One region of the Planococcus sp. BI3 genome, then DNA from elsewhere that is predicted to be linked to it. Evidence: a T-box and tRNA genes for the amino acid it is inferred to sense, from the RefSeq annotation. Region 1 holds a T-box; the other holds one or more tRNA genes.
What was found. A T-box is a leader RNA that pairs with one kind of tRNA and senses whether it is charged. The one in region 1 lies ahead of leuS (leucine--tRNA ligase), so its partner is inferred to be a tRNA-Leu.
Positions count from the first base shown of each region.

Region 2: it has a tRNA-Leu gene. The T-box ahead of leuS (leucine--tRNA ligase) is inferred to sense a tRNA for this amino acid. The anticodon was not compared.

Region 1 covers NZ_CM155266.1:1,247,138-1,262,543, forward strand. Annotated here, with positions in the region: gene trmB (tRNA (guanosine(46)-N7)-methyltransferase TrmB) at 1-363, opposite strand, end outside; gene AC1MEO_RS06285 (diacylglycerol/lipid kinase family protein) at 386-1,294, opposite strand; gene thpR (RNA 2',3'-cyclic phosphodiesterase) at 1,316-1,861, opposite strand; gene dat (D-amino-acid transaminase) at 1,948-2,796, opposite strand; gene pepV (dipeptidase PepV) at 2,814-4,187, opposite strand; gene AC1MEO_RS06305 (DeoR family transcriptional regulator) at 4,489-4,710, shown strand; gene AC1MEO_RS06310 (pseudouridine synthase) at 5,138-5,851, opposite strand; gene AC1MEO_RS06315 (putative polysaccharide biosynthesis protein) at 5,862-7,466, opposite strand; gene AC1MEO_RS06320 (BaiN/RdsA family NAD(P)/FAD-dependent oxidoreductase) at 7,596-8,879, shown strand; gene leuS (leucine--tRNA ligase) at 9,196-11,607, opposite strand; T-box leader at 11,649-11,855, opposite strand; gene AC1MEO_RS06330 (3-oxoacid CoA-transferase subunit B) at 11,900-12,553, opposite strand; gene AC1MEO_RS06335 (CoA transferase subunit A) at 12,572-13,264, opposite strand; gene mnmL (tRNA modification radical SAM protein MnmL/YtqA) at 13,440-14,393, shown strand; gene mnmM (tRNA 5-(aminomethyl)-2-thiouridylate-methyltransferase MnmM) at 14,390-14,953, shown strand; gene AC1MEO_RS06350 (hypothetical protein) at 15,011-15,406, opposite strand, start outside.
Region 2 covers NZ_CM155266.1:2,569,913-2,585,318, forward strand. Annotated here, with positions in the region: rRNA gene AC1MEO_RS12980 (23S ribosomal RNA) at 1-253, opposite strand, end outside; rRNA gene AC1MEO_RS12985 (16S ribosomal RNA) at 453-2,004, opposite strand; tRNA gene AC1MEO_RS12990 (tRNA-Ala) at 2,176-2,251, opposite strand; tRNA gene AC1MEO_RS12995 (tRNA-Pro) at 2,258-2,334, opposite strand; tRNA gene AC1MEO_RS13000 (tRNA-Arg) at 2,362-2,438, opposite strand; tRNA gene AC1MEO_RS13005 (tRNA-Leu) at 2,468-2,556, opposite strand; tRNA gene AC1MEO_RS13010 (tRNA-Gly) at 2,586-2,660, opposite strand; tRNA gene AC1MEO_RS13015 (tRNA-Leu) at 2,666-2,750, opposite strand; tRNA gene AC1MEO_RS13020 (tRNA-Lys) at 2,772-2,847, opposite strand; tRNA gene AC1MEO_RS13025 (tRNA-Thr) at 2,859-2,934, opposite strand; tRNA gene AC1MEO_RS13030 (tRNA-Val) at 2,948-3,023, opposite strand; rRNA gene rrf (5S ribosomal RNA) at 3,034-3,149, opposite strand; rRNA gene AC1MEO_RS13040 (23S ribosomal RNA) at 3,283-6,214, opposite strand; tRNA gene AC1MEO_RS13045 (tRNA-Ala) at 6,338-6,413, opposite strand; tRNA gene AC1MEO_RS13050 (tRNA-Ile) at 6,422-6,498, opposite strand; rRNA gene AC1MEO_RS13055 (16S ribosomal RNA) at 6,618-8,169, opposite strand; gene lysS (lysine--tRNA ligase) at 8,545-10,029, opposite strand; gene folK (2-amino-4-hydroxy-6-hydroxymethyldihydropteridine diphosphokinase) at 10,144-10,638, opposite strand; gene folB (dihydroneopterin aldolase) at 10,635-11,000, opposite strand; gene folP (dihydropteroate synthase) at 11,000-11,812, opposite strand; gene cysK (cysteine synthase A) at 11,950-12,891, opposite strand; gene AC1MEO_RS13085 (peptidyl-prolyl cis-trans isomerase) at 13,025-13,966, opposite strand; gene hslO (Hsp33 family molecular chaperone HslO) at 13,947-14,831, opposite strand; gene AC1MEO_RS13095 (type III pantothenate kinase) at 14,849-15,406, opposite strand, start outside.

The sequences.
Region 1 (15,406 bases):
CGGATCCGAGAAGTTGAGGTACAATCTGTCGACTTCCCCTTTTTCAAAATACTCGGCGATTTTTTTCGCATTGACTTTCAAAAGACGCAGATTGGGAACACCCTTTTCCTCTTCGAGAACAGTCTCAAGCGCCGTAACGATCACGCTGTCGAATAGCTCGATGCCGATATAATTGATGTTTGGATTGGCTTTTGCCATCCCGATGATAAAACGGCCTTTGCCGGTCCCTGCTTCAATGTGAAGCGGATGTTTGTTTCCGAAGACTTCATGCCATTTTCCTTTTTGCTGTTCCGGGTCCGGAATGACGATCTTCGGATGCGTATCGATTAACTCTGCTGCCCATGGTTTAAAACGTGATCTCATGTTTCATCCTCTTTCTATTCCATTAATTTATTGAATTCCATTTTTGTTGGCTGACTGCATAAATAAGCTTTTCATTTTGTGGACTCATCCCGGCATCGTCGCCATCCACATGGCGGCAAACCGGTTTGTCTGTCGAGAGCCCAAATTCCGAACCGCTCATTTGGCTGAGTTCTTTGAAATGCGTATGTGCTCCGCTGAATACCGTACCAAAAACCAGCAAGAGTTTCAATCGTGAAATGTGATGGACAACCGTCAATTCGAGTAATCCGTCATCTGTTTTTGATGTTGGGGAAATTTTCATGCCTCCGCCGAAATAAGGTTGGTTGCTGACTGTTGCCAGCCAGACGTCCCTGTAGATAGTCGTGGTGCCCCCTGTTTCCACAGTTAACGTGAATTTCTCGAACTTCAGGAACGTCCTGATTACATATAGGAGATAGACCAGTTTGCCGAGGCCCAGCTGGTTCAGCTTCTTTTTGATAAATGATCGGTTGACGGCAATGGAGATTGCCGCGTCAAAGCCGATGCCTGAGCTGCTGACAAATTGAAAAGCCGTGCCGTCAATGAATTCGCCAAGGTCTTCTCTTCGAGAAAAAGGATTTCCGAGAAATTGTTCGATTGCCTGTGCATCCTTGAATGTTCCATAGGCTCTCGCAAAGTCATTGCCGGAACCTGCCGACACAGAGCCTACAATCAGCCTCTTTGCGCCTGCAGCACCCGCAATAGTTTCCCGCAAGGTTCCGTCTCCGCCAAAGCCGATCAACAAGACTGCCTGCTGCTGGTCCCGGTAGCCCGCTGCAATCTCGGAGGCATGCCCAGGAAACCGCGTGACGACCTGTTCGAATGGGAAGTGGATGGTCTTTTTGAAACGGCGCCATTTTTTTAGGGCCCTGCCATTTCCGGCCACGGGATTGATAATAAATACTGTTTTCATAAACACTCGCCTTTGGATGTATTAGATGCCGATCCCCAAAGGGTAATTGGCTATCTTCTGATAACGCGGATTTTCCTTTGGCGCTATCCGGAACAATGAAAACTCTGTCACCTCGAATTGCATTTTATCGATTGAATATTGTTGTTCTGACGGAACACCTCCGGCCCATTTGCTGGCCAATGTGATATGCGGCACAAACTTTTTCGGATCTGGCCGGATTTGCGGCGATTCCAGGGAGTCGAGCACCTGCTGCTGCAGTTCTTCCAATTCCCTGCTGGTTTCTAGGGAAGCATAGAGTACACGTGGAGTCGCAGGGTTGCCGAACGTCTTGATATCATCAATCGCCAAGAGGAACGGCTGCTGTTTGATTCCTGAAAGCAGCTCCTCCACCTGATCGATTTCACCGTGCACATCTTCGCCGATGAATAACAGCGTGATGTGCATATCCTCCAGCGGCGTTTGCCTTTTATGGCTTTGCAAATTCCAGGAGCGGCGCTGTTCATCCAATTCTTCCGCGACGGCTAACGGAATTTTTATTCCAATAAAATAATGTGGTTTCATTGTCATCACCTGGCTCTAGTTTAGCATGGCAAGAGACACAAAAAAATAGTGATCGGCCAGAGCCAATCACTTTTCTTCTGAACTTTATGGGTTTAAGATTTCACGCCTACCTGAATGCGGGCTTCAAATGCGGCCTGCAGTTTGCGGGTCAATTCTCCCGGTACGCCCTGACCGATTTTGTGGTTGCCGATTTCAATAATCGGCATCACTTCAGAGGTTGTGGAAGACATGAAGAATTCATCCATTTCAAGCGCCTGTGTTTTCGTGAAAGCTGTTTCTTCCACTGGAATGTCCAGCTCTTTGCACAGCTCAAGAATGACTCTTCTCGTGATGCCGTTCAAAATGAGGTTGTTGGCTGGATGGGTATAAAGAATGCCGTCTTTAAAGCCATACATATTCGATGAACAGCCTTCTGTCACAGTTTCACCACGATGCAGAATCGCTTCAAAAAATCCTTCTTCGTAAGCTTCCTGTTTTGCCAGCACATTGCCAAGCAAATTCAGGCTCTTGATGTCACAGCGCAACCAGCGGATATCCTCGATGAATTTAGCGGTTACACCGGTTTCCATGCTTGCGACCGGACGTTCCACCGTTTTGGTATTGCCGGTGATGACCGGTGCTGCCTGAGTCGGGAACTGGTGCTGGCGTTCAGCGGCTCCACGAGTGATCTGGACATAGACCTGGCCATTATCGATATTATTCATTTCAACAAAATCGTACATCATTTTATGGAATGCATCTTTTGTATGCGGAATAACAATTTTGATTTTATCGGCACTTTCATAGAAACGGTCGATATGCTCTTTCGCCGTAAACAGGTTGCCGTCATAGACACGAATCACTTCATAGATCCCGTCCCCAAATTGATAGCCGCGGTCTTCCTTCGAAATCACCAAATCTTCTTCACGAATAAACTCTCCATTATGCAATATCAAATCCATATTCATTCCCTCTTTCCTCATTTTTTACAAGCTAATTGATAAATCGCTTCCGCATAGATCGCAGTCGCTTTAATTAAATTGTCGATGTCGACAAATTCATCCGCTTGATGGGCAACATCCGGTTCACCTGGAAACAGCATACCGAAAGCCACGCCTTTATCCAACACCCGTGCATAGGTGCCTCCGCCAATGGCAATAAGTTCTGCTGTATTGCCGGTCTGTTTTTCATATGCGCTTTGCAGCGTCTTGATGAACGGATCGTTTTCGTCCACATGATGAGGAGGGGAATTAGACGCAATGTCCACTACGAAATCCTCTAACTGGTAGGCAGCCATCTTTTCTTCGAATGGGTAACTGACGGAATACCGCATACTGACATTGATTGTCGCGGTTTTGTTTTTTTCAAAACGGATGATTCCGGCATTGAATGTTGTATCCCCGGATTGCTCATCCGTAAAATCGAGTCCCAGCTTGCGGCCCCGTGAATCCTGATAAAACGTATCTGCAACGAATGCCACAAATTTTTGGCCATCGCCTTCAAGGCGGTCTTTTAAGAACAGCGCCAACAGAATTCCGGCATTGACGCCGTTATCGGGTTCCATCGCATGCGCCGATTTTCCGTTGAGGGTCAATTCGGTTGAACCGTTATGCTGTTCAACCACACCTGTCACCTGATATTCACTGCAAAACTCCTTGAATTCTTCCTGCCACTCTTCCAACTGGCCATTTAAAATAGCCGTCGCCTTATCCGGCACCATATTGGTACGATGTCCTGCAATAAACGATTCCAGGATGGCGTCTTCATACATGGAAAAAGTCGAAAAAACCAGGTCGGCAATGCCTTTTTCCGCATTGATGATGGGAAAATCCGCATCTGGCGCAAACGCTATCGTCGGCATTTCCTCTGTTTCAAAATAGCGTTCTACACAGCGGAAGCCACTTTCTTCGTCAGTGCCGATGATCAACCGGATCCGCTTCGTAAATTCTACGTCTGCATCCTTCAGCATATTCAAGGCTGTCCAGGCAGCGATTGTCGGTCCTTTGTCATCGATGGCTCCGCGGCCATAAAGACGGCCATCCTGAATTTCTCCGCCGAATGGGTCTTTGGTCCAACCTTCACCAACAGGCACGACATCCACATGCCCTAAAATGCCAAGTAATTCTTCCCCTTGCCCAATTTCCAGATGCCCTGCGACATCCGCAACATTTTTTACGGCATATCCTTGTTCTTTTCCTTTTTGCAAAAACCAATCCAAAGCCTGCTTAACTTCTTTTCCAAAAGGAGCTGTTGGCGTTGTTTCGTCACTCAACACGCTGGGAATCGCCACTAATTCCTGTAATTCACGCAGCATGGTTTCTTTACGTTCCGTTGCTTGTAGCAGCCAATCCATGTTTCACACTCCTTTTTGTTATGGCTATTGTACACCTTTTTTCAGTAAATTAAAGAATTTGACGCTAATTTGCATAAAAAATTCTGTCTTCTATTGTTATTTTTACGTAAAGATAAAGGAAAATCCTAGAATTTCGAATGTTTTTCCGCTATAATCAAGTTGTCAGATTAGTTCGATTGACACATCTTTTAGGAAAAGGGGCTGTCTTTGGCATCTATCATAAACCTGCTGTATAAACCTCGGCACATCGTCCGCTAGTCTTTGCCAATGGGAAAAAAGATGAAGGAGTGGTTCTGTTACTATGAAACCAACAACTGATCGCATGCTCATTCGAATTAAAGATATGTATAAGTACATTCTCGAAAACGGGACTGTAACGACGCAAGATCTTGTCGACGAATTCGGCATCACTCCTCGCACCATTCAAAGAGATTTGAATGTGTTAGCCTTTAACGACTTGGTGATTAGCCCAACTCGAGGCAAATGGACAACGACGCAACGGAAAGTGAAAATGACGTCCTGAAAAGATTTCCTAAACAAAGAAAATGACCGCAGCTATGCGGTCATTTTCTTTGTTTTCATCTTGTAGACAAAAGAATATTTATATCAATTTAAGAATGAATATGCTTTTAATCGTCTTACACCCGATCCTGCGCTTCAGGCGGACGCTTTCCGCGGGCTCGCGCCGAACTAACTCGGACTAGCGCCCGAGTGGATTTCGGCACTTCGCTGTTCCCGCAGGAGTCGCCGCCTTGCGCTACGGATCTTTGAGTGAAGGATTTACCAAGTTTTGTTAGGACTATTTTTTCTCGAACTTGCTAACATGCTTCCCTCTTTGATTAAAGCAACACGCTCCCATGCGGACAGGCCACGAAGATTCCTGTGAAAGCAGAGAAACTGAGCCCACTGGAAGCGAAGTGGCCGGACCGGTTAGGCTCACGCATCATTATCTAGTTTCTTTGTTTTAAGCTGTTTACTTCTTCCTCCGTCAAATGCCGGTATGCTCCGAGTTCAAGTTCCGGATCGAGGCTTAACGGCCCCATCGATAAACGCTTCAGGTAAACCACCCGTTTGCCGACACTTTCGAACATCCGCTTGACCTGGTGGAACTTGCCTTCTGTGATGGTCAATTCAATTTCGGATACAGCGCCACTTTCAAGAATGTTTAGACTGGCGGGTTTTGTTACATAGCCATCGTCCAGCGCAACGCCTTTCTCGAATGCTTCCGCATCCTCTTCCGTGACTATTCCTTCAATCTTCGCATAATAGGTTTTGTCCACATGTTTTTTGGGCGACAATAATTCATGCGCCAGTTTGCCGTCATTGGTCAGCAGCAGAAACCCTTCGGTGTCCTTGTCAAGACGGCCCACCGGAAACGGTTCAAAATGCCGGTCTTCTTCTGCCAGCAAATCGATGACTGTCTGGTCGTATTTATCCTCTGTCGCCGAGATGACGTCCTGTGGTTTATTCATCAATAGATAGATGAACTCGGTGTAGGCAACCGGCTCTCCGCCAACCAGGACCTGATCGGCGTTTTCATCGACATGCACTTTCGGATCCCGGACGATTTCGCCGTTCACTTCTACCGCTTTTGTTTTCAGCAGGATCTTGACTTCTTTTCTGGAACCGAAACCCATATTGGAAAGGTATTTGTCTATACGCATGCTGTCACTCCTAAAAGCCTAGTTTCCGGGAAATTTTTGTGATTTTCGAACCCATCAATTTCTGCGCCAAGCCAGTTTTCAGGCCGAGGTAGCCGTAAACGATTATTCCCACGCCGCCAATCAAAATAATGCGCAGCATTGACAGGAATTTATTGTCCATCCCTATAAATAGATCCAAGCCTGACATCGCCAGGTAAACTGCACCCGCCATGATCAGGTTCAAGATGACGATCAGGATGACGCGTCTTCCCACCATCTGCGAATGATAGTTCATCGTTTTGACGATGACCAGCATGTTCATGCCGATCGCTGCCACATAACCGATGATGGTTGCTGCGATGGCACCATCCGTTTCAAAACGCTCGATCAAGGGTGTATTCAGGAGTGCTTTCAACAACAGGCCAGTAGACAGGTTGATGATGATCCATTTTTGTTTATTGATGCCCTGCAGGATCGATGCCGTTACCGGGAAAGCTGCAAATAGGATGGCTACCGGCAAGTAATGGGCCAAAATTTCTGAACCTACTTCACTCACTTCGTAGAACACATGATACAGTTCATCGGACAGCATCGTCATGCCGATGACAGCAGGCAATGTCAGAAACAGCATGACCTGTATCGATTGGTCTAGTGTTCGTGACACCTGAAGATGCTCATTGCGGGTAAAATGCTTGGTGATCAATGGGATTAAAGCCATTGAAAAACCGGTAGCCAGCATGACCGGAATCATGACCAGTTTATGGGCCGTCAAGTTCAATATTCCCAGCAAATCGATTTCTGAGAAATTGCCGCCGGAACTCATTGCCCGGTTAAAGGTCATCAAATCCACAAATTGGAACAAAGGATTGGCGATGCCGAGGAAAATGACCGGAACCGCATAAACCAAAATTTCTTTGTACATATCACGTAATTTCACGTCGTAGGATTCAACAGAATTTGCCAATAGGCGATTGTACTCCGGTTTTTTCTTTTTCCAGAAATAACCTAAAGTGACAATACCGCCAAGTGCCCCGATGGCCGCAGACAATACAGCAAATTGAATCGCTGTTTTCGGTGTGCCGTCAAAAATATAGATGACCGCAAATGCTCCACCCAACAGGAAGATGATGCGGACAATCTGCTCGACCAGCTGCGAAACAGCTGTCGGCATCATGTAATTATAACCTTGGAAAAATCCTCTCCAAAGACTCATAAATGGCACGACAATCAGCGCGAAGCTGACCCAGCGAATTGCTTCGGTGACATCTCCAACTGAATAAATTCGCTCATCTTCAGAAATGGTGATGCGGGCGAGCGGCTCCGCAAAGAGGTAAAGCAAGAGAAAAGAAACAAAGCCGGTGACCATCATCGTCAGGAGGCCTGACTTCAATAATCTCCTTCCGGTCTCATAATCTCCGAGGGAATTATATTTGGCGGTGAATTTCGAGAAAGCGATCGGGGCTCCTGAAATGGCCAGTGCCAGCATCAGGTTATACGGTATGTATGCGTATTGATAAAGACCGATATTGTCTTCTCCCACCATGCTGTAGAACGGGATGATATAAATAACTCCAAGGATTTTCGATAAAAACAGACCCAAGGTTAAGATGGCTGTACCTTTGATTAATGACGACATTTTGCACTTCCTGACTTGTTCATGATAAAAGCAATCTACACGATAGTTTACACCTATAGAAGAAATTACTCAACGAGTTTCGCATCATCGTGTATACTGGAAAGAAAAACGAAAGCGAGTTCTTATTTTATGTATGACGTTATAATCATCGGCGGGGGTCCCTCCGGTTTAATGGCATCAATTGCCGCAGCTTCCACCAACCAAAAGGTTTTATTGATTGAAAAAGGAAAGAAGTTAGGAAAAAAATTAATTATTTCAGGCGGCGGCCGCTGCAACGTGACCAACCGTTTGCCTCTTGACGAAATTGTGAAACATATTCCAGGGAATGGCCGTTTTCTGCACAGCCCATTTTCCGTATTCAATAACGAAGACATCATTTCTTTTTTTGAAGGACTTGGTGTCGCTTTAAAGGAAGAAGACCATGGCCGGATGTTCCCGGTTTCCAACCGTGCACAGGATGTGGCTGATGCCATGTTCAAGGAAATGGACCGGCTGAATGTTACGGTGCTCCTTGACTCTCCTGTTAAAAAACTATTGATGACGGATGAAAAAGTGACGGGTGTCCGCCTTCATACCGGCGAAGAATACACATCTAAAGCAATCGTTGTAGCCGTTGGCGGAAAAGCAGTTCCGCAAACCGGTTCAACGGGAGATGGCTACCCTTGGGCGGAAAAAGCGGGACATACAGTCACCGACCTTTACCCGACCGAAGTGCCCCTCCTTTCGAAAGAACCCTTCATCGTCAGCCGGGAACTTCAGGGACTCGCGCTGCGCGACGCAGCTGTGACGGTTTTGAACAAAAAAGGCAAGATACTGGTGACGCATCAGATGGATATGCTGTTCACCCATTTCGGATTGAGCGGGCCTGCAGTGTTGCGCTGCAGCCAGTATGTCGTCAAGGAAATGAAGAAAAACGGCGGCATGCCCGTTGAAATGCGCATCAATTCCCTGCCGGATGAAAATACAGAATCCGCTTTTCAGCTGCTTGTTAAGATGATGAAAGACGAGCCGAAAAAATCGGTGAAGAATGTCTGGAAGAGCCTTGCTCAGGAACGGTGGCTGCTGTTCCTTCTGGGACGCGCGGACATCGATCCCCAACTGACCGGCGCAGAACTGCCCAGTGATAAAGTACGGGAATTTGCGCAGCAATTGACCGCCTTTACCATGTTCGTCAACGGCACACAGCCGATCGAGAAAGCTTTCGTCACCGGAGGCGGCGTGTCCATCAAAGAAATCGAACCGAAGACGATGGCTTCCAAAAAGAAGCCGGGCTTGTATTTCTGCGGTGAAATCCTGGATATCCATGGCTACACCGGCGGCTACAACATCACATCCGCACTGGTGACCGGCAACGTCGCCGGCCAAAGTGCAGCCCGTTTCGCGAAGGAAAGTCCGGTTGGAAGCGGCGTTTAAGAAAAAATGACATCGATAATCCAAAAAGAGTCAGACTGGAAATTCTCCAGCCTGACTCTTTTTATTATTTATATACCGCTTTTCTTTGTCCAGACTCCGCCTTAAGCCGTTCAGGGCTATCGGAAGACTCCGCTTTTCTTTGTCCAGACTCCGCCTTAAGCCGTTCAGGGCTATCGGAAGACTCCGCTTTTCTTTGTCCAGACTCCGTCTTCCAGCCCCTCGGGATCTTAAGTCCGCCTGGCTGTGCGGCAAAAGGCGCCGCTTCGCCAGTCCGCCTTAAGCCGTTCAGGGCTCCCGGAAGACTCCGCTTTTCTAATTACCCAACTACTATATTAACCAGTTTCCCTGGAATGACGATGACTTTGCGTACTTGTTTGCCATCTGCTGCTTTTTGGACATGTTCGTCCGCAAGCGCTGCCGTTTCCAGCTGTTCTTTTGTGCTGTCTTTGGCGATGGTCAGCTTGGTTTTCACTTTGCCGTTCACTTGCACGACAACTTCAACGACATCGTCGACCAATTTCGACTCGTCATACAGCGGCCAGTTTTCGTAGGAAACTGATCCTTCATGGCCCAATTTCTCCCATAATTCTTCTGCTACGTGAGGTGCAATCGGCGACAGCAATTTCACAAAGCCTTCCACGTATTCTTTCGGAATCGAATCGACTTTATAGCCTTCGTTGATGAAGACCATCATTTGTGAAATGGCTGTGTTGAAGCGCAATCCTTCGAAATCGTCTGTCACTTTTTTGACGGTCTGGTGATAGATTTTTTCCAGTTTGCCATCGTTGGTGTCGGTGACTTTCGCACTCAATTGCTCTTCATCCATCAACAGGCGCCACACACGGTCCAGGAATCGGCGGGAGCCGTCCAAGCCGTTTGTCGACCAGGCGATCGATGCTTCCAGAGGGCCCATGAACATTTCATACATGCGCAACGTGTCTGCTCCGTGGCTTTCGATGATCTGGTCCGGGTTGACGACATTGCCTTTGGATTTCGACATCTTTTCGTTGCCTTCGCCTAAAATCATGCCTTGGTTAAACAATTTCTGGAATGGCTCTTTCGTTGATACCACACCGATATCGTAAAGCACTTTATGCCAGAAACGTGCATACAACAGATGCAGCACGGCGTGTTCGGCACCACCGATATAAACGTCAACCGGCAGCCAGCGTTTCAACAATTCTGGATCGGCCAGCATTTCGTCATTGGTTGGATCGATAAAGCGCAGGTAATACCAGCAGCTGCCTGCCCATTGCGGCATCGTATTGGTTTCGCGGCGCCCTTTCATGCCGGTTTCAGGATGGACGATATTGACCCAGTCTGCGATATTGGCAAGCGGTGATTCACCGGTACCACTTGGCTTGATGTCTGTCGTTACCGGCAGCATCAATGGCAGATCTTTGTCTTCGACCGGTGTCATCGTGCCATCTTCCCAGTGGATGATTGGAATCGGTTCGCCCCAGTAGCGCTGGCGGCTGAACAGCCAGTCCCGCAGACGATACGTGATTTTCTTTTCGCCGACCTGTTTGTCAACCAGCCAGTTGATGGCTTTTTCAATCGCGTCTTTTTTATTCAAGCCGTTAAGGAAATCGGAATTGATCAATTTGCCGTCGCCAGCATAAGCTTCTTCTTCAATATTGCCGCCGGAAACGACTTCCACAATCGGCAAGTCGAATTGCTTGGCGAATTCGTAATCACGCTCGTCATGGGCAGGAACTGCCATGATGGCACCGGTTCCGTATGTAGCCAGTACATAATCGGCAATCCAAATCGGCATTTCTTCGCCGCTGGCCGGGTTGGTCGCATAAGCGCCTGTGAAGACACCTGATTTGTCTTTCGCCAAATCGGTACGTTCCAGATCACTTTTCGTCTTGACGTCGTCGATGTATTGTTCGACAGCTTGTTTTTGTTCAGTTGTCGTAATGGCTGCCACCAATTTATGTTCAGGAGCAAGCACCGCGTAAGTCGCTCCGAAAATCGTATCCGGACGTGTCGTGAAGGCACGGAAAGAATGTTCCGTATCGGCAACCTGGAATTCCAGTTCTGCCCCTTCCGATTTGCCGATCCAATTGCGCTGCATGTCTTTCAGGCTTTCCGGCCAATCCAGATCATTCAGGTCTTCAAGCAGGCGATCTGCATAATTCGTGATGCGAAGCACCCATTGGCGCATCGGGCGGCGTTCGACCGGATGGCCTCCGCGCTCTGATTTGCCGTCGATTACTTCTTCGTTGGCCAAAACTGTACCCAGTGCAGGGCACCAGTTGACTGCTACTTCGTCTACATAAGCAAGACCTTTATTGTACAACTGGATGAAAATCCATTGGGTCCATTTGTAGTAAGAAGGATCTGTTGTATTGATTTCGCGGTCCCAGTCATAAGAAAAGCCAAGTTCCTGGATTTGGCGCTTGAACGTCGCGATGTTTTTGGCAGTAAATTCTGCCGGATCGTTTCCGGTATCCAATGCGTATTGCTCTGCCGGAAGGCCGAATGCGTCCCAGCCCATCGGGTGAAGGACGTTGTAGCCTTGCATGCGTTTCACGCGGCTTAAAATATCCGTCGCCGTGTAGCCTTCCGGATGGCCGACGTGAAGGCCGGCGCCTGATGGATAAGGGAACATATCCAACGCATAGAATTTCGGTTTGGATGGATCGTCCACCATTTTGAATGTTTTGTTGTCCTGCCAATATTTCTGCCATTTTTTCTCAACTAGCTTGTGCTTGAATGTCATTTCCTTTTCCTCCTCAAAATAAAAACTCCCGTCCCTCATAAATAAGGGACGGGAGTTTTCCCGCGGTACCACCCAAATTAGCGATTGCTCGCTCAACTTGACTCCTTAACGCGGAAAACGGTGTATCTTACTTGGTTTCACATACACTGACTCCAAGGTGAGTTCGGTTGCGCGTTTTACCGGCTTGCACCATCCGCCGGCTCTCTGTGGAAAACACACAAACTACTAGTCCTCTTCGCTGTCATTGGTTATTGTCTTCATTTTAGACGAACGGCCGTTTTTTGGCAATAGCCTATGAGACTTTGACATTTTCTGTATTCAACGGTGCATCGGTCGAGTCGATGATATCCTGGACCGTAAATCCTTCGAATACCTCCAACAGCACCAAGCCGGCGTCTGTCACTTCGATGACTGCGCGTTCCGTGATGATTTTATTGACCACAGCTTTTCCGGTCAGCGGCAAGTCGCATTGTTTCTTGATCTTGGCTGAACCGTCCTTGGACACATGATCCATGATGACAATGACTTTTTTGGCGCCGTGGACTAGATCCATCGCTCCGCCCATGCCTTTGATCATTTTACCCGGAATCATCCAGTTGGCCAAGTCGCCGTTTTCAGCCACTTCCATGCCGCCAAGAATCGCCACGTCGATATGTCCGCCGCGAATCATCGCGAAAGATTCGGCACTGGTAAAAAATGCAGATCCGGGAATGGTGGTGACCGTTTCTTTTCCGGCATTGATCAAATCCGGATCCACTTGGTCTTCTGTCGGATAAGGGCCGATTCCCAAAAGTCCATTTTCCGATTGAAGCACGACGCTTTTGTTTTCGGAAATAAAATTGGCGACCAGTGTCGGCATGCCGATTCCCAGGTTGACGTAATCGCCGTCTTTGATTTCTTTTTCGGCTCGCTTGGCAATTCGTTCTCTGACTAATTGTTTGTCCATGATTTTCTCCACCCTTTCCTAAACAGTGCGCGTCGTCAGCCGTTCAATGCGTTTTTCCTGCTTGGCCTGAAGCAAGCCTTGCACATAGATGCTCGGCGTCTGGACATGGTTCGGATCGATCGCACCGATTTCCACGATTTCTTCCACTTCCGCAATGGTGATCATTCCAGCGGCTGCAGCCAGCGGATTGAAGTTCTGGGCGGTCTTGTTGTATACCAGGTTGCCCATTTTATCTGCCTTGTGCGCCCGCACAAGCGAAAAGTCAGCTCTCAATGCGTGCTCAAGAACATATTCCTTGCCATCAAATTCGCGGATTTCCTTGCCTTCTGCAACGGTCGTGCCAACGCCTGCCGGTGTAAAGAAAGCTGGAATTCCGGCTCCGCCTGCACGCATTTTTTCAGCAAGTGTTCCTTGCGGCGTCAATTCAACTTCGATTTCGCCCGACAGCACCTGGCGCTCGAATTCTTTGTTTTCGCCTACATAAGAAGCGATCATTTTTTTGATCTGTTTGTTTTTCAATAATAATCCAAGGCCCCACTCGTCTACTCCGCAATTATTGGAAATGACAGTGAGGTCGGTAACCCCTTTATCGACAAGCGCCAAAATCAATTGTTCAGGTATCCCCACCAATCCGAACCCGCCTACCATAATCGTAGCGCCATCCTGGATCTGTTCAACAGCTTCTTTTGCAGAACTGTAAATCGGTTTCATTCCATTATGCCCCCTCTGCCTCATCATCACAAAATTGATAGTTAAAACGCTTTCATTTCAATTTAAACAAACTATCGATGGAAACGCAATATTCTTAATAAATAGGATCTGTACCACTGAACATTGTTGGCTGTTTTGTTTGCATGCTACACTATTGATAGAGGAGTTGTTTGGAGTGAATACAGAATTTCCTTTTTCATCTGATGGAAAACGCTACTATACATGGAATCGCCACTTGCGCGACCATTTTGGCTTTAAGGTCATGAAAATCGCCTTGGATGCAGGCTTTGATTGCCCAAATCGCGACGGCACGGTTGCTCATGGCGGCTGCACATTCTGCAGCGTCGCTGGGTCCGGTGATTTTGCCGGGGACCGAGTGGATTCGATTCCCGAGCAATTCGATAAAATAAAAGAAAAAATGCACCGCAAATGGAAAGACGCCAAATACATGGCTTATTTCCAAGCCTATACCAACACACATGCCCCATTGCCTGTCATCAAGGAAAAATTCGAAGCGGCACTGGAGCAGGAAAATGTCATTGGCTTGAGCATTGCGACACGTCCCGACTGCCTGCCGGATGATGTGGTGGATTACCTCGCGGAACTGAACGACCGGACATACCTGTGGGTGGAACTCGGACTTCAGACGGTCCATGAACGGACGGCGCTTTTGGTCAACCGAGCCCATGATTTCGAGGCATACGTCGAAGGAGTCGCGAAATTGCGCAAGCGCGGCATTCGGGTCTGTACCCATATCATCAACGGCCTGCCGCTTGAAGACCGGGACATGATGATGGAGACTGCCCGCGAAGTGGCCAAACTCGATGTGCAGGGCATCAAGATTCACCTGCTGCATTTATTGAAAGGCACGCCAATGGTCAAACAATACGAAAAAGGCATGGTCGAATTTCTGGAAAAGCAGGAATACATCAATTTAGTTGCCGACCAGCTCGAAGTGCTGCCGCCTGAAATGGTAGTCCAGCGCATCACCGGCGACGGCCCCATCGACTTGATGATCGGCCCGATGTGGAGCGCCAACAAATGGGAAGTCCTGAACGGCATCGATGCTGAACTGGAACGCCGCAAGAGCTGGCAAGGAAAATTAGCTGCAGGGAGCGTGGCGCGATGACGCTGCAGCGCGTTTTGCCTTATACAAAAGTTCTTCTCGAGCAAGCCGTCTCACCAGGAGACTGGGTGGTCGATGGCACTGCCGGAAATGGCCATGATACCCATTTCCTCGCCGGATTGACCGGAGCCACAGGCAAAGTCTTTGCTTTTGATATCCAAGCAGAAGCAATCCAAGCGACCGCTGAACGGGTAAAGGAATTCCAGCATGTCGAACTGGTCCATGACAGCCACGCCAAAATCAAGGATTACGTCACCCAGCCGATTTCAGCCGCTGTCTTCAACCTTGGTTATTTGCCCAAAGGCGACCACAGCATCATCACGAAAGCGCAAAGCACCCTAATGGCCCTTGAACAATGCGTAGAGCTTCTCCGGGTCCATGGCTTATTATTGATTGTCGTATACAGTGGGCATGAAGGCGGCAGTGAAGAGCGGGACGCTGTCATGGAATTCGTTGCAGCGCTGCCGCAAAAATCATTCGACGTCCTGAAATATGAATTCATCAACCAGAAACATTCCCCGCCTTTCCTGTTGGCGATTGAGAAAAAGAAGGAAACCGATTAAAAAAGCCGCGGGAGACAATTGTCTCTCGCGGCTTTTTCCTTTTTGAGGAGCAATTGATCATTCAGGATTCCATTTTGGGTCTCTCCGGAAACTCTGCTGGTAGCTCATCAGCTCCTCATCGGACATTTCCGCATAAGTTTCGGAACTAATTGCTGCAGCCACAGCTTCTTCCACTAAGAGATCCCTCTGTTCTCCTGTTTCCAGTGCATCCAGTAAGAGAGAAACTGCTTCTATGCGGTACAGGATGGCTCCTTCAAGATACAATTTGTAATCATGCAGATGCTGGGCATGTTCTGTAGAGCTTTTAAATTCCAAGAGCCTTATTTCGTTCAGCAAAGATTCATATTTCCTTTGAATACTCATCAGATGGTTTAACAATGATTCCTCGTCCAAAATTTCTGGACCAGCGACCACACTTCCCCAATGCTTTTGCCAAACTTCATTGAACTTGCC
Region 2 (15,406 bases), 1.3 Mb from region 1:
CGCCGCTACTCAGGGAATCGCATTTGCTTTCTCTTCCTCCAGGTACTTAGATGTTTCAGTTCCCTGGGTCTGCCTTCTCATGTGCTATCAATTCACACATGGATACTGCCCGATTAAAGGCAGCGGGTTCCCCCATTCGGAAATCTCCGGATCACAGCTCACTTACAGCTCCCCGAAGCATATCGGTGTTAGTGCCGTCCTTCTTCGGCTCCTAGTGCCAAGGCATCCACCGTGCGCCCTTTCTAACTTAACCAATGGTCAATTAAAAAGTTGTGGCTCGAAAGCCACGCGTACATGAATTGCTTGCATATATGTTTCAATGTCGTTTTATCCAGTTTTCAAAGAACAAGTGTTGAAAGAATCACAAAAAGGCGTTGCCGCCTGAAGGTGAACCTTCAAAACTGAACGCAAAACGTCAACCCCGGGAAACCCGGTTCCGAATTTATCCTTAGAAAGGAGGTGATCCAGCCGCACCTTCCGATACGGCTACCTTGTTACGACTTCACCCCAATCATCCGTCCCACCTTCGGCGGCTGGCTCCACAAGTGGTTACCTCACCGACTTCGGGTGTTACAAACTCTCGTGGTGTGACGGGCGGTGTGTACAAGGCCCGGGAACGTATTCACCGTGGCATGCTGATCCACGATTACTAGCGATTCCGGCTTCATGCAGGCGAGTTGCAGCCTGCAATCCGAACTGAGAACGGTTTTCTGGGATTGGCTCCCCCTCGCGGGTTGGCAGCCCTTTGTACCGTCCATTGTAGCACGTGTGTAGCCCAGGTCATAAGGGGCATGATGATTTGACGTCATCCCCACCTTCCTCCGGTTTGTCACCGGCAGTCACCTTAGAGTGCCCAACTGAATGCTGGCAACTAAGATCAAGGGTTGCGCTCGTTGCGGGACTTAACCCAACATCTCACGACACGAGCTGACGACAACCATGCACCACCTGTCACCGCTGTCCCCGAAGGGAAAGGCGTATCTCTACACCGGGCAGCGGGATGTCAAGACCTGGTAAGGTTCTTCGCGTTGCTTCGAATTAAACCACATGCTCCACCGCTTGTGCGGGCCCCCGTCAATTCCTTTGAGTTTCAGCCTTGCGGCCGTACTCCCCAGGCGGAGTGCTTAATGCGTTAGCTGCAGCACTAAGGGGCGGAAACCCCCTAACACTTAGCACTCATCGTTTACGGCGTGGACTACCAGGGTATCTAATCCTGTTTGCTCCCCACGCTTTCGCGCCTCAGCGTCAGTTACAGACCAGAAAGTCGCCTTCGCCACTGGTGTTCCTCCACATCTCTACGCATTTCACCGCTACACATGGAATTCCACTTTCCTCTTCTGCACTCAAGTCCTCCAGTTTCCAATGACCCTCCACGGTTGAGCCGTGGGCTTTCACATCAGACTTAAAGGACCGCCTGCGCGCGCTTTACGCCCAATAATTCCGGACAACGCTTGCCACCTACGTATTACCGCGGCTGCTGGCACGTAGTTAGCCGTGGCTTTCTGGTGAGGTACCGTCAAAATGCCAGTAGTTAGTTGGCACGTGTTCTTCCCTCACAACAGAGTTTTACGATCCGAAAACCTTCGTCACTCACGCGGCGTTGCTCCGTCAGACTTTCGTCCATTGCGGAAGATTCCCTACTGCTGCCTCCCGTAGGAGTCTGGGCCGTGTCTCAGTCCCAGTGTGGCCGATCACCCTCTCAGGTCGGCTACGCATCGTCGCCTTGGTGGGCCATTACCCCACCAACTAGCTAATGCGCCGCGGGCCCATCCTGCAGTGACAGCCGAAACCGTCTTTCCGTGCAGCCTCAGGAGAGGCCGCAAACTATTCGGTATTAGCACCGGTTTCCCGGAGTTATCCCGATCTGCAGGGCAGGTTGCCCACGTGTTACTCACCCGTCCGCCGCTGAACCAAATGGAGCAAGCTCCAATGGTTCCGCTCGACTTGCATGTATTAGGCACGCCGCCAGCGTTCGTCCTGAGCCAGGATCAAACTCTCCATTATAGAGAACATTTGACTGCTCTTTGACTTGCTGGCGTACCGTGGTCCGAAGACGCACGGTTCGCTTGTGATCTGCACGAATGCTGATCAGTAGGTTTGCGCGGGCCGTTTTGCGCGGCCGTTGCTGTTTGTTGACGTTTTGCTGTTCAGTTTTCAAGGTTCAATATTAAAAAATGGTGGAGCCTAGCGGGATCGAACCGCTGACCTCCTGCGTGCAAGGCAGGCGCTCTCCCAGCTGAGCTAAGGCCCCATTGTTTGGTCGGGAAGACAGGATTCGAACCTGCGACCCCTTGGTCCCAAACCAAGTGCTCTACCAAGCTGAGCTACTTCCCGAACTTGAGTTGCTGAGTGTAAAAAATATGGTGCGCCCGAGAGGACTCGAACCTCTAACCGCTTGATTCGTAGTCAAGTACTCTATCCAATTGAGCTACGGGCGCATAAAAAGTATTCATTTGGTTTGCATAAATGGTGCCGAGGACCGGAATCGAACCGGTACGGTAGTCACCTACCGCAGGATTTTAAGTCCTGTGCGTCTGCCAGTTCCGCCACCCCGGCTAAGGGTCGGCATAGTGTGCAAAAAAAATTGGAGCGGAAGACGAGGTTCGAACTCGCGACCTCCACCTTGGCAAGGTGGCGTTCTACCACTGAACTACTTCCGCAAAAATGGTGCGGGTGAAGGGAGTCGAACCCCCACGCCCGAAGGCGCTAGATCCTAAGTCTAGTGCGTCTGCCAGTTCCGCCACACCCGCGTGGCAATTATGAAATTAAAATGGTGAGCCATGAAGGATTCGAACCTTCGACCCTCTGATTAAAAGTCAGATGCTCTACCAGCTGAGCTAATGGCTCATTTGCATGAGTGGTGCCGGAGAAAGGACTTGAACCCTCAACCTACTGATTACAAGTCAGTTGCTCTACCAGTTGAGCTACTCCGGCGAAAGAGAAAAAATGGTGGAGGATGACGGGATCGAACCGCCGACCCTCTGCTTGTAAGGCAGATGCTCTCCCAGCTGAGCTAATCCTCCGATATGTATTGCCCAGCGACGTCCTACTCTCACAGGGGGAGACCCCCAACTACCATCGGCGCAAAAGAGCTTAACTGCCGTGTTCGGGATGGGAACGGGTGTGGCCTCTTTGCCATCATCACTGGACTATTTGGTTTTGAAAGACAAGATTCATTATACCATGCTAAGTGGTTTTTTCAAGCTTTTTTTCAAAAACTTTTCTTGTTCCTTCAAAACTGGATAAACGACATTGATTCCATGCAAGAATCTGTACGGTTGTTTGGTTAAGTCCTCGATCGATTAGTATTCGTCAGCTGCACGTGTCGCCACGCTTCCACCTCGAACCTATCTACCTCATCGTCTTTGAGGGATCTTACTTGCTTGCGCAATGGGAAATCTCATCTTGAGGGGGGCTTCGTGCTTAGATGCTTTCAGCACTTATCCCGGCCACACATAGCTACCCAGCGATGCCCTTGGCAGAACAACTGGTACACCAGCGGTGTGTCCATCCCGGTCCTCTCGTACTAAGGACAGCTCCTCTCAAATTTCCTGCGCCCGCGACGGATAGGGACCGAACTGTCTCACGACGTTCTGAACCCAGCTCGCGTACCGCTTTAATGGGCGAACAGCCCAACCCTTGGGACCGACTACAGCCCCAGGATGCGATGAGCCGACATCGAGGTGCCAAACCTCCCCGTCGATGTGGACTCTTGGGGGAGATAAGCCTGTTATCCCCGGGGTAGCTTTTATCCGTTGAGCGATGGCCCTTCCATGCGGAACCACCGGATCACTAAGCCCGTCTTTCGACCCTGCTCGACCTGTACGTCTCGCAGTCAAGCTCCCTTCTGCCTTTACACTCTGCGAATGATTTCCAACCATTCTGAGGGAACCTTTGGGCGCCTCCGTTACTCTTTAGGAGGCGACCGCCCCAGTCAAACTGCCCGCCTGACACTGTCTCCCACCCCGATCAGGGGTGTGGGTTAGAATTTCAATACAACCAGGGTAGTATCCCACTGACGCCTCCCCCGAAGCTGGCGCTCCGGGCTCAAAGGCTCCTACCTATCCTGTACAAGTTGCACCAAAATTCAATATCAGGCTACAGTAAAGCTCCACGGGGTCTTTCCGTCCTGTCGCGGGTAACCTGCATCTTCACAGGTACTATAATTTCACCGAGTCTCTCGTTGAGACAGTGCCCAGATCGTTACGCCTTTCGTGCGGGTCGGAACTTACCCGACAAGGAATTTCGCTACCTTAGGACCGTTATAGTTACGGCCGCCGTTTACTGGGGCTTCAGTTCGCACCTTCGCTTGCGCTAAGCACTCCCCTTAACCTTCCAGCACCGGGCAGGCGTCAGCCCCTATACGTCACCTTACGGTTTTGCAGAGACCTGTGTTTTTGCTAAACAGTCGCCTGGGCCTATTCACTGCGGCTCTCTCGGGCTATACACCCTACCAGAGCACCCCTTCTCCCGAAGTTACGGGGTCATTTTGCCGAGTTCCTTAACGAGAGTTCACTCGCTCACCTTAGAATTCTCTTCTCGCCTACCTGTGTCGGTTTGCGGTACGGGCACCTCCCGCCTCGCTAGAGGCTTTTCTTGGCAGTGTGAAATCAGGGACTCCGAGGCTAGGCCTCTCGCCATCACAGCTCAACGTATCAGGAATGGGATTTGCCTCATTCCACGCCTCACTGCTTGGACGTGCACAACCAACGGCACGCTCTCCTTATCCTTCTGCGTCCCCCCATTGCTCAAACGGCGGGGAGGTGGTACAGGAATATCAACCTGTTGTCCATCGTCTACGCCTATCGGCCTCGACTTAGGTCCCGACTAACCCTGAGCGGACGAGCCTTCCTCAGGAAACCTTGGGCATTCGGTGGACGGGATTCTCACCCGTCTTTCGTTACTCATACCGGCATTCTCACTTCTAAGCGCTCCACCAGTCCTTGCGGTCTGACTTCAACGCCCTTAGAACGCTCTCCTACCACGGACATCTACGATGTCCATCCACAGCTTCGGTAATCCGTTTAGCCCCGGTACATTTTCGGCGCAGTGTCACTCGACCAGTGAGCTATTACGCACTCTTTAAATGATGGCTGCTTCTAAGCCAACATCCTGGTTGTCTAAGCAACGCCACATCCTTTTCCACTTAACGGATATTTGGGGACCTTAGCTGGTGGTCTGGGCTGTTTCCCTCTTGACTACGGATCTTATCACTCGCAGTCTGACTCCCAAGCATAAATCACTGGCATTCGGAGTTTGTCTGAATTCGGTAACCCGGGATGGGCCCCTAGTCCAAACAGTGCTCTACCTCCAGGATTCTCAATCTTGAGGCTAGCCCTAAAGCTATTTCGGAGAGAACCAGCTATCTCCAGGTTCGATTGGAATTTCTCCGCTACCCACACCTCATCCCCGCACTTTTCAACGTGCGTGGGTTCGGGCCTCCAGTAAGTGTTACCTTACCTTCACCCTGGACATGGGTAGATCACCTGGTTTCGGGTCTACAACTGCATACTCTGGCGCCCTATTCAGACTCGCTTTCGCTGCGGCTCCGCCTTCTCAGCTTAACCTTGCATGCAATCGTAACTCGCCGGTTCATTCTACAAAAGGCACGCCATCACCCATTAACGGGCTTTGACTACTTGTAGGCACACGGTTTCAGGATCTATTTCACTCCCCTTCCGGGGTGCTTTTCACCTTTCCCTCACGGTACTGGTTCACTATCGGTCACTAGGAAGTATTTAGCCTTGGGAGATGGTCCTCCCGGATTCCGACGGAATTTCACGTGTTCCGCCGTACTCAGGATCCACTCTGGAGGGGAAGGGTTTTCGGCTACGGGGCTGTTACCCGCTGCGGCGGACCGTTCCAGGTCGCTTCGCCTAATCCTTCCTTTTGTAACTCCGTATAGAGTGTCCTACAACCCCAAGAGGCAAGCCTCTTGGTTTGGGCTGATCCCGTTTCGCTCGCCGCTACTCAGGGAATCGCATTTGCTTTCTCTTCCTCCAGGTACTTAGATGTTTCAGTTCCCTGGGTCTGCCTTCTCATGTGCTATCAATTCACACATGGATACTGCCCGATTAAAGGCAGCGGGTTCCCCCATTCGGAAATCTCCGGATCACAGCTCACTTACAGCTCCCCGAAGCATATCGGTGTTAGTGCCGTCCTTCTTCGGCTCCTAGTGCCAAGGCATCCACCGTGCGCCCTTTCTAACTTAACCAATGGTCAATTAAAAAGTTGTGGCTCGAAAGCCACGCGTACATGAATTGCTTGCATATATGTTTCAATGTCGTTTTATCCAGTTTTCAAAGAACAAGTTCATCACTTCTGCGTGCGAAATGATTGGTGGAGCCTAGCGGGATCGAACCGCTGACCTCCTGCGTGCAAGGCAGGCGCTCTCCCAGCTGAGCTAAGGCCCCAAGAAGAATGGTGGGCCTAAATGGACTCGAACCATCGACCTCACGCTTATCAGGCGTGCGCTCTAACCAGCTGAGCTATAGGCCCTCTTGAGTATAATTCATATTCTAATAGAAGATCATTCCAGTGTCGCCACTGAAGGTGAACCTTCAAAACTGAACGCAAAACGTCAACCCCGGGAAACCCGGTTCCGAATTCATCCTTAGAAAGGAGGTGATCCAGCCGCACCTTCCGATACGGCTACCTTGTTACGACTTCACCCCAATCATCCGTCCCACCTTCGGCGGCTGGCTCCACAAGTGGTTACCTCACCGACTTCGGGTGTTACAAACTCTCGTGGTGTGACGGGCGGTGTGTACAAGGCCCGGGAACGTATTCACCGTGGCATGCTGATCCACGATTACTAGCGATTCCGGCTTCATGCAGGCGAGTTGCAGCCTGCAATCCGAACTGAGAACGGTTTTCTGGGATTGGCTCCCCCTCGCGGGTTGGCAGCCCTTTGTACCGTCCATTGTAGCACGTGTGTAGCCCAGGTCATAAGGGGCATGATGATTTGACGTCATCCCCACCTTCCTCCGGTTTGTCACCGGCAGTCACCTTAGAGTGCCCAACTGAATGCTGGCAACTAAGATCAAGGGTTGCGCTCGTTGCGGGACTTAACCCAACATCTCACGACACGAGCTGACGACAACCATGCACCACCTGTCACCGCTGTCCCCGAAGGGAAAGGCGTATCTCTACACCGGGCAGCGGGATGTCAAGACCTGGTAAGGTTCTTCGCGTTGCTTCGAATTAAACCACATGCTCCACCGCTTGTGCGGGCCCCCGTCAATTCCTTTGAGTTTCAGCCTTGCGGCCGTACTCCCCAGGCGGAGTGCTTAATGCGTTAGCTGCAGCACTAAGGGGCGGAAACCCCCTAACACTTAGCACTCATCGTTTACGGCGTGGACTACCAGGGTATCTAATCCTGTTTGCTCCCCACGCTTTCGCGCCTCAGCGTCAGTTACAGACCAGAAAGTCGCCTTCGCCACTGGTGTTCCTCCACATCTCTACGCATTTCACCGCTACACATGGAATTCCACTTTCCTCTTCTGCACTCAAGTCCTCCAGTTTCCAATGACCCTCCACGGTTGAGCCGTGGGCTTTCACATCAGACTTAAAGGACCGCCTGCGCGCGCTTTACGCCCAATAATTCCGGACAACGCTTGCCACCTACGTATTACCGCGGCTGCTGGCACGTAGTTAGCCGTGGCTTTCTGGTGAGGTACCGTCAAAATGCCAGTAGTTAGTTGGCACGTGTTCTTCCCTCACAACAGAGTTTTACGATCCGAAAACCTTCGTCACTCACGCGGCGTTGCTCCGTCAGACTTTCGTCCATTGCGGAAGATTCCCTACTGCTGCCTCCCGTAGGAGTCTGGGCCGTGTCTCAGTCCCAGTGTGGCCGATCACCCTCTCAGGTCGGCTACGCATCGTCGCCTTGGTGGGCCATTACCCCACCAACTAGCTAATGCGCCGCGGGCCCATCCTGCAGTGACAGCCGAAACCGTCTTTCCGTGCAGCCTCAGGAGAGGCCGCAAACTATTCGGTATTAGCACCGGTTTCCCGGAGTTATCCCGATCTGCAGGGCAGGTTGCCCACGTGTTACTCACCCGTCCGCCGCTGAACCAAATGGAGCAAGCTCCAATGGTTCCGCTCGACTTGCATGTATTAGGCACGCCGCCAGCGTTCGTCCTGAGCCAGGATCAAACTCTCCATTATAGAGAACATTTGACTGCTCTTTGACTTGCTGGCGTACCGTGGTCGTTAGACGCACGGTTCGCTTGTGATCTGCACGAATGCTGATCAGTAGGTTTGCGCGGGCCGTTTTGCGCGGCCGTTGCTGTTTGTTGACGTTTTGCTGTTCAGTTTTCAAGGTTCAAGTTGTTTGCCAAACTCTATTGGCGACTTTTCAATATTACCAGCTTCTATTACCGAAGTCAATAACTTTTTTCACCTTATCGTTCTTCGCGTATTTTATTATGAAAAACGCGACAAGAAATAGTATAGCACCATTTCAAAATACACACAAGCATTTTTTTAAAAAAGCCGATAAAAAGGTTTGAGCCCTTTAAACCGGCGTTTTTTCCAGAGTCTTTATTCTTTCGGTCGCATTTGCGGGAACAACAAAACGTCTCTAATAGAGGAAGAATTCGTTAATAGCATAATTAAACGGTCAATACCGATTCCTAATCCACCTGTTGGCGGCAACCCATATTCCAACGCTTCAATAAAGTCCTCATCCATTTCATGAGCCTCGTCGTTTCCTTCAGCCTTTTCTATCAACTGTGCCTCAAAACGCTGACGCTGATCAATTGGATCGTTTAACTCCGTAAACGCATTAGCATGCTCACGGCGAACGATAAACAATTCAAAACGATCCGTAAACCGCTCATCTTCAGGGTTTTTCTTAGCTAAAGGCGAAATTTCAACTGGATGTCCGTAAATGAAAGTAGGTTGAACTAATTGCTCTTCCACTTTTTGCTCAAAGAATTCATTTAAAATATGACCTACATCCATAGTAGGCTTCACATCAATATTGTGTTCTTTCGCTAAAGCCTGTGCTTCTGCTTTTGTCATGTGCTTCCAGAAATCAACACCCGTATATTCTTTTACAGCGTCAGCCATATGTAGTCGTTTCCAGCCTACAGCTAAATCAATTTCATCTTCCCCGTATTGGACAGTGGTCGTCCCAAGGACTTCCTGCGCAATATGTGCTACAAGGTTTTCAGTGAGCGCCATAATATCGTTGTAGTCTGCATAGGCTTCATATAGCTCTAGCATCGTAAATTCAGGATTGTGGCGAGTTGAGATTCCTTCGTTTCGGAAGACACGGCCGATTTCATAGACCTTCTCCAAGCCGCCGACAATCAAACGTTTCAAATGAAGTTCAATTGCAATACGGATATACAGCTCCATATCCAATGCATTGTGATGTGTTGTAAATGGTTTTGCAGTTGCTCCTCCCGCGATTGAATGAAGCATCGGGGTTTCCACTTCCAAGAATCCTTTATCATCTAAATAACGGCGCATCGATTGAATAATCCGGCTCCGCAGTATGAAAGTCTCTTTGCTATCATCACTTGTCAGCAGATCTAAATACCGCTGGCGATAACGTTGTTCTACATCTTTTAAGCCATGGAACTTTTCAGGCAGCGGACGCAGTGCTTTCGTAAGAAACTCTACTTCTTTCGCTTTGACTGAAAGTTCACCTACATTTGTTTTAAAGACAGTCCCCTTAATACCCAGAATATCTCCCAAGTCGACCGTATTGTAAAATTCATAAGCTTCTTCGCCAATCGCATCTTTGCGGACATAGATTTGTATTTGGCCTTTAAGATCCTGGATATGGGCAAAGCCGGCTTTTCCTTTTCCACGTTTCGTCATAACCCGGCCAGCGATGATTACTTCATGTGGTGTTTCTTCAAGCTCTTCTTTGGAAAGCTCTCCGTATTGCTCAATAATTTCCTGTGATAGGTGAGTCCGTTCAAAACGGCTACCAAATGGATCCATTCCATGATCACGGAAATTCTGCATTTTTTGGCGTCTCACCAATAATTGATCGTTTAATTCTTCTGACATGTCCTACACTCCTTTATCTCTATAAAGCCAATCTCATTCACGTATTTCTCTATTGTACACAATTTCTTACCATACTACATAAAAAAGCTGCCACAAATTTGTGGCAGCTTCTACTTAACAATGTCTATCTTGCAAAAATTCTTCCGTGGTAGTATATGATTTCCACAAACGAACGCCTTCAGCTTCTGTAGAACCTGCAACTTCAAGCTCCGGATTCACTTCCAGCAGCGGAACCATAACGAAAGCCCGTTCATGCATTCTCGGATGTGGAACAACAAGCCTTTCTGTTTTAAAGCTATCTTGGTTAAATAATAAAATATCAAGGTCTATTGTCCGCGGTCCCCATCTGATCAGCCTCTTACGATTTAAATTCTGTTCGATTTCCTGACAGGCATCGAGTAACGCCAGTGCTTCTAGTTCCGTTTCGAGCTGGACGACCATATTCAGGAAAGGCTCCTGGTCTGTGTACCCTACTGGATCCGTTTCATAAAGCGAAGAAATACGAGTAATACTGATGGCCGGGTGACCGGCTAATTGCGACACGGCCTGTCTCAGCATTTCAAAGCGGTCTCCCATATTAGAGCCAAGCGATAAATAACTTTGGTTCATGCGAATGTACCTCGCGTCAGTTCGATCGCCACGGATTTATAATGGCCGGGAATCGGCGGATCCGGTTTGATCAGCTGCACACGGATTCCTTGTACTAACGGGAAATTGGAAAGTATGCGGGCAGCCACACTTTCCGCTACAGCCTCCACTAATTTTTTTGGTTTACCTTCGACGATTGAACGGCAGGCTTCATAGACTTCTCCGTAATGCACTGTATGTTCCAAGGCGTCTGTCTCGCCAGCCTGCTGCAAATCCACAGCCAATGAAACCGTCAGCCGAAATCGCTGGCCAAGTTTCGTCTCTTCAGGGAATACCCCGTGGTAGCCATAGAATTCCATATCATTCACGTGAATAAAATCCATTATTTCTCCTCCTCGTATGGACACTTGCCAGTTAATGCATCAATCATCCGGACTGCACGCACCGTTTCCTTTACATCATGGACACGCACAATGTGACAGCCTTGATTGACGCCATAGCAAACGGTTGCCAGTGAACCTTCAAGGCGTTCGTCGACAGGAGCGTCTAAAATCTTTCCGATGAACGACTTTCTTGAGGTACCCAGAAGAACCGGATAGCCTAATTCCACCAGCTGCCCGATCATTTGCATTGCTTGGAGGTTTTGCGACACTGACTTAGCGAATCCTACACCCGGATCTAGCCAGATGTTCTCTTTGCACACGCCAGCATCTAATGCGATTTGAATACTTTCTCCCAAATCCTGCAAAATGTCTTCCTGGAAATTTGAATATGACGTATCGAGACGGTTATGCATGAGGATAAGCGGAACATTCCACTTCGCTGCTACTTCCGCAATGGCCGGATCGTATTTGGCTCCCCAGATATCATTGATGATGTGTGCACCTGCAGCAACAGCCGCATCAGCCACCCGCGATTTATAGGTATCTACGGAAATTAAAACGTCACACTGTTGCCGCAATGATTCAATAACCGGCACAATTCGCCCAATTTCTTCATCATCTGAGATCTGTGTATAGCCTGGACGTGTAGATTCGCCTCCCACATCGATGATATCCACACCGTCTGCAATCATCCCTCGCGCATGGGTAAGCGCTTGTTCTAATCCACTGTACTTGCCTCCATCGGAAAAAGAATCCGGTGTGACATTCAATATGCCCATGACGAGCGTTTTATCTTTAAAATTGATTTTCATCCAGAGTCACCGTCCATACTTTAAATAGGTATTTATTTCCCGGGAAATAAAAGCGTGCTTTCATCTTACCTTACTTGAGCTGTTTTTTTCCAGGAAAAAAGAGCGGCCATAGGGCACGCTCCTCTTACTGTCGCTGTTTAGTTGGACTCGTCAAATTGATAAAGCGGCGTGCTTAAGTAGCGTTCGCCATTAGACGGGATAATCGCCAAGACTTTTTTGCCTTTACCTAAACGTTTAGCAACCTGAAGAGCGGCATAAATAGCAGCACCTGAAGAGACGCCGCCAAGAATTCCTTCTTCGCGCGCTGCCTGGCGAGCGGTTTCGTACGATTGGTCATTGGTAACTTGAATAATCTCGTTATAAATTTCAGTGTCCAATACAGCAGGCACAAATCCTGCTCCAATCCCCTGAATTTTATGTGGTCCTGGCTTGCCGCCTGATAGGACCGGCGAATCAGTTGGTTCCACTGCAACGATTTGAATATCAGGATACTTTTCCTTCAATATTTGGCCAGCACCTGTAATCGTCCCGCCTGTACCGATCCCGGAAATGAAAGCATCCAATTGATCTCCCATTGTTTCAACGATTTCCGGACCTGTTGTCAACCGATGCACTTCAGGGTTCGCTTCGTTGTTGAACTGTTGCGGCATGAACCAGCCGTTTTCAGCAGCATTTTTTTCAGCGGTCTTGATGGCGCCATTCGGACCGTTCATTCCGTCTGCCCCTGGCGTCAAAATCAATTCAGCTCCATAAGCACGCAATAAGTTGCGGCGCTCCATGCTCATCGTTTCAGGCATAACCAAAACAGATTTATAGCCTTTTGCTGCTGCAATCATTGCCAGGCCGATTCCTGTATTGCCGCTCGTCGGTTCGATGATGGTATCGCCTTCTTTTAAATCTCCGGACTTTTCAGCCGCCTCGATCATAGCCAGCGCAATACGGTCTTTGACACTGCTGCCTGGGTTGAAGTATTCCAATTTCAAATAAACGTCCGCGTCTTCAGGACCTGTTAACCGGTTTAATTTTACGATTGGTGTTTGCCCAATCAAATCAGTAATCGAATTTCCTACACGCGCCATTCTTCAACACTCCTAATCCCTAGTAATTTTGTCGACTTTAATAAAGCTAATGGTATCAATAAATCGGACGGTTTGTCAAATTGTATGAATTCATAAAAAATGGACGTTTCATAACGAAACGTCCAGTAAGTATCTACTCTCCATAAAACCATTCTGCATCGAACTCCTGCCAAAATGCTTCCGGAGTGATCGATTGCGGCAATTGTTCAAGTGCCAGCTCACGGTTGATGTGTCCTTCTACGTCTTCAAAAGAAAATGTCTGGCCATCCACTTTTTCCGTCACGGAAATAATCGCGGTCCGGCCGTTTTCCAAAGCCAGTGGAGATGACCATCCACCCACCTCTACTTTTGCAACCGTCTTGGCAATATTGTCGTCAACTCCCGGTTCACCATTCGCAATGTATCCGATGTCTCCACCAAGGTTGCCTGTCGCGCTGTCGATCGAACGTTCACGGGCAGTCGCTTCAAATGAAGAACCTTTTTCCAGTTCCTTAATGGTTTCTTCCGCTTCTGCTTTTGAGTTTAGAACGATCATGCGTGTCCGGTATGAATCTTTCACGTCATAGAGTGATTGATTATCATCGTAGAACGCTTTAATTTCACTGTCTTCGATGACAATATCTTTTGTTAGGACTTTTTCCAGAATCAACTGGGCTTTTAGCTTTTCGCGTTGGCGTGTTTCATCTGCTGCATATAATGCAGTCTCCGTAGTATCCTGCGATGAGCGCAGCAATGCCAATTCCAAATCAATCTCTTTTTCGCTTACTTCAATCCCATAATCTTTTGCTGCTGTTGCCATGACTTTCTCGTTGACCAGTTCGAGCAGCGCTTCGCGGCCATGCTGTTCTTCCATGGTCACCAGCCACTCTTCCCGTGTGATGTCATCTCCACTGACAGAAGCTACTTTTTCCGCGTTGCCGGTATCATTCGGAATCAGCCAAGCGATAAACCAGAGGAAATTTGCCAACAGTAAAATGCCGATGACCAGCAGCACCGGTTTAGTTTTCAGATGTCTTTTTGGCTTGCCTGTACCTGCCGGTGGTACAGGGCGCCGATTATTTGGACTGGAGCTCATTGATAAACGACTCGAGTTCCTCTTTGGAATACTGATACGTTTCCAGACAGAAATGGCATTGCGCTTCTGCCATGCCGTCTTCATCGATCATTTCTTGAATTTCTTTTTCTCCAAGTCCCAGGATAGCTGTCGCAAAACGGTCTTTGGAACAATTGCATTCAAAATGTACCGGCGTTTTATCAAGAATTTGGACATTTCCTTCTCCGAGAACCGCTTCAAGGATTTCTTCAGGCGACAATCCCCGTTGAATCATCTTGGAAACAGGTTCGATATTGGATAGGCGTTCTTCAATTTTTGTGATGGTTTCATCATCTGTATTCGGCATCAATTGGATGATAAACCCGCCTGCCGCCAAAATTGAGTTGTCGGTATCCACCAGGACACCCAATCCAACAGAAGAAGGCACTTGTTCGGACACTGCGAAATAATAAGTGAAGTCTTCAGCGATTTCACCTGAAACGATCGGTGTTTGGCCCGTGAAATTATCGCGCATGCCAAGGTCTTTAACAACGGACATCATGCCATTCGTGCCAACTGCACGGCTGACATCCAATTTCCCTTTTTCATTCAAATCAAAATGGGTCTGCGGATTGGATACATAACCGCGGACGCCGCCTTTTCCATTGCTGTCCACCAACAAGGCACCGATGGGTCCGCCGCCTTCAAATTTAATCGTTACTTTATCGTCGCCTTTCAGCATAGCTCCAAGCATGACGCCACCTGTCATCGCACGCCCTAAAGCTGCCGAAGCGGTCGGCCACATCATGTGGCGGCGCTGCGCTTCTCCTACTGTTTTCGTGCTGTCTACTGCAAATGCACGGACACTCCCGTTAAATCCGAGGCCGCGAACTAAATAATCTGACACATGTATCGTTCCTTTCTTTACGCTTGGTTGCGTTTGTAAATTAAATACAGTCCTTTTAATGTCAAAAAAGGATCTACATAATCAATGACTGTCGATTCGCCGGCAATTAAAGAAGCCATGCCGCCAGTCGCAATGACTGTCGGTTTTTCCTTGCTCTGCTTTTTCATCCGCGCCACGATGCCTTCCGCCTGGCCAACATACCCGTAGACAATTCCAGCCTGCATGGCGGAAATGGTGTTTCTGCCTACCACTTGATCCGGCGTAGCAATTTCAATCCGCGGCAATTTGGAGGCACGGGCATACAGTGCTTCTGTTGAAATATTGATGCCTGGGGCGATGGCACCTCCCATGTATTGCTGCTTTTCATCAATATAACAGAAAGTATTGGCAGTGCCAAAGTCCACAATGATCAAAGGAGCACCGTATTCGTGAATCGCTGCGACCGCGTTGACGATCCGGTCGGCACCCACTTCCCGGGGATTATCATATTTGATGTTGAGCCCGGTTTTGACTCCAGGCCCGACAATCATCGGCTTTAGTTGAAAATACTTCTGGCACATCCGTTCCAGCGCAGA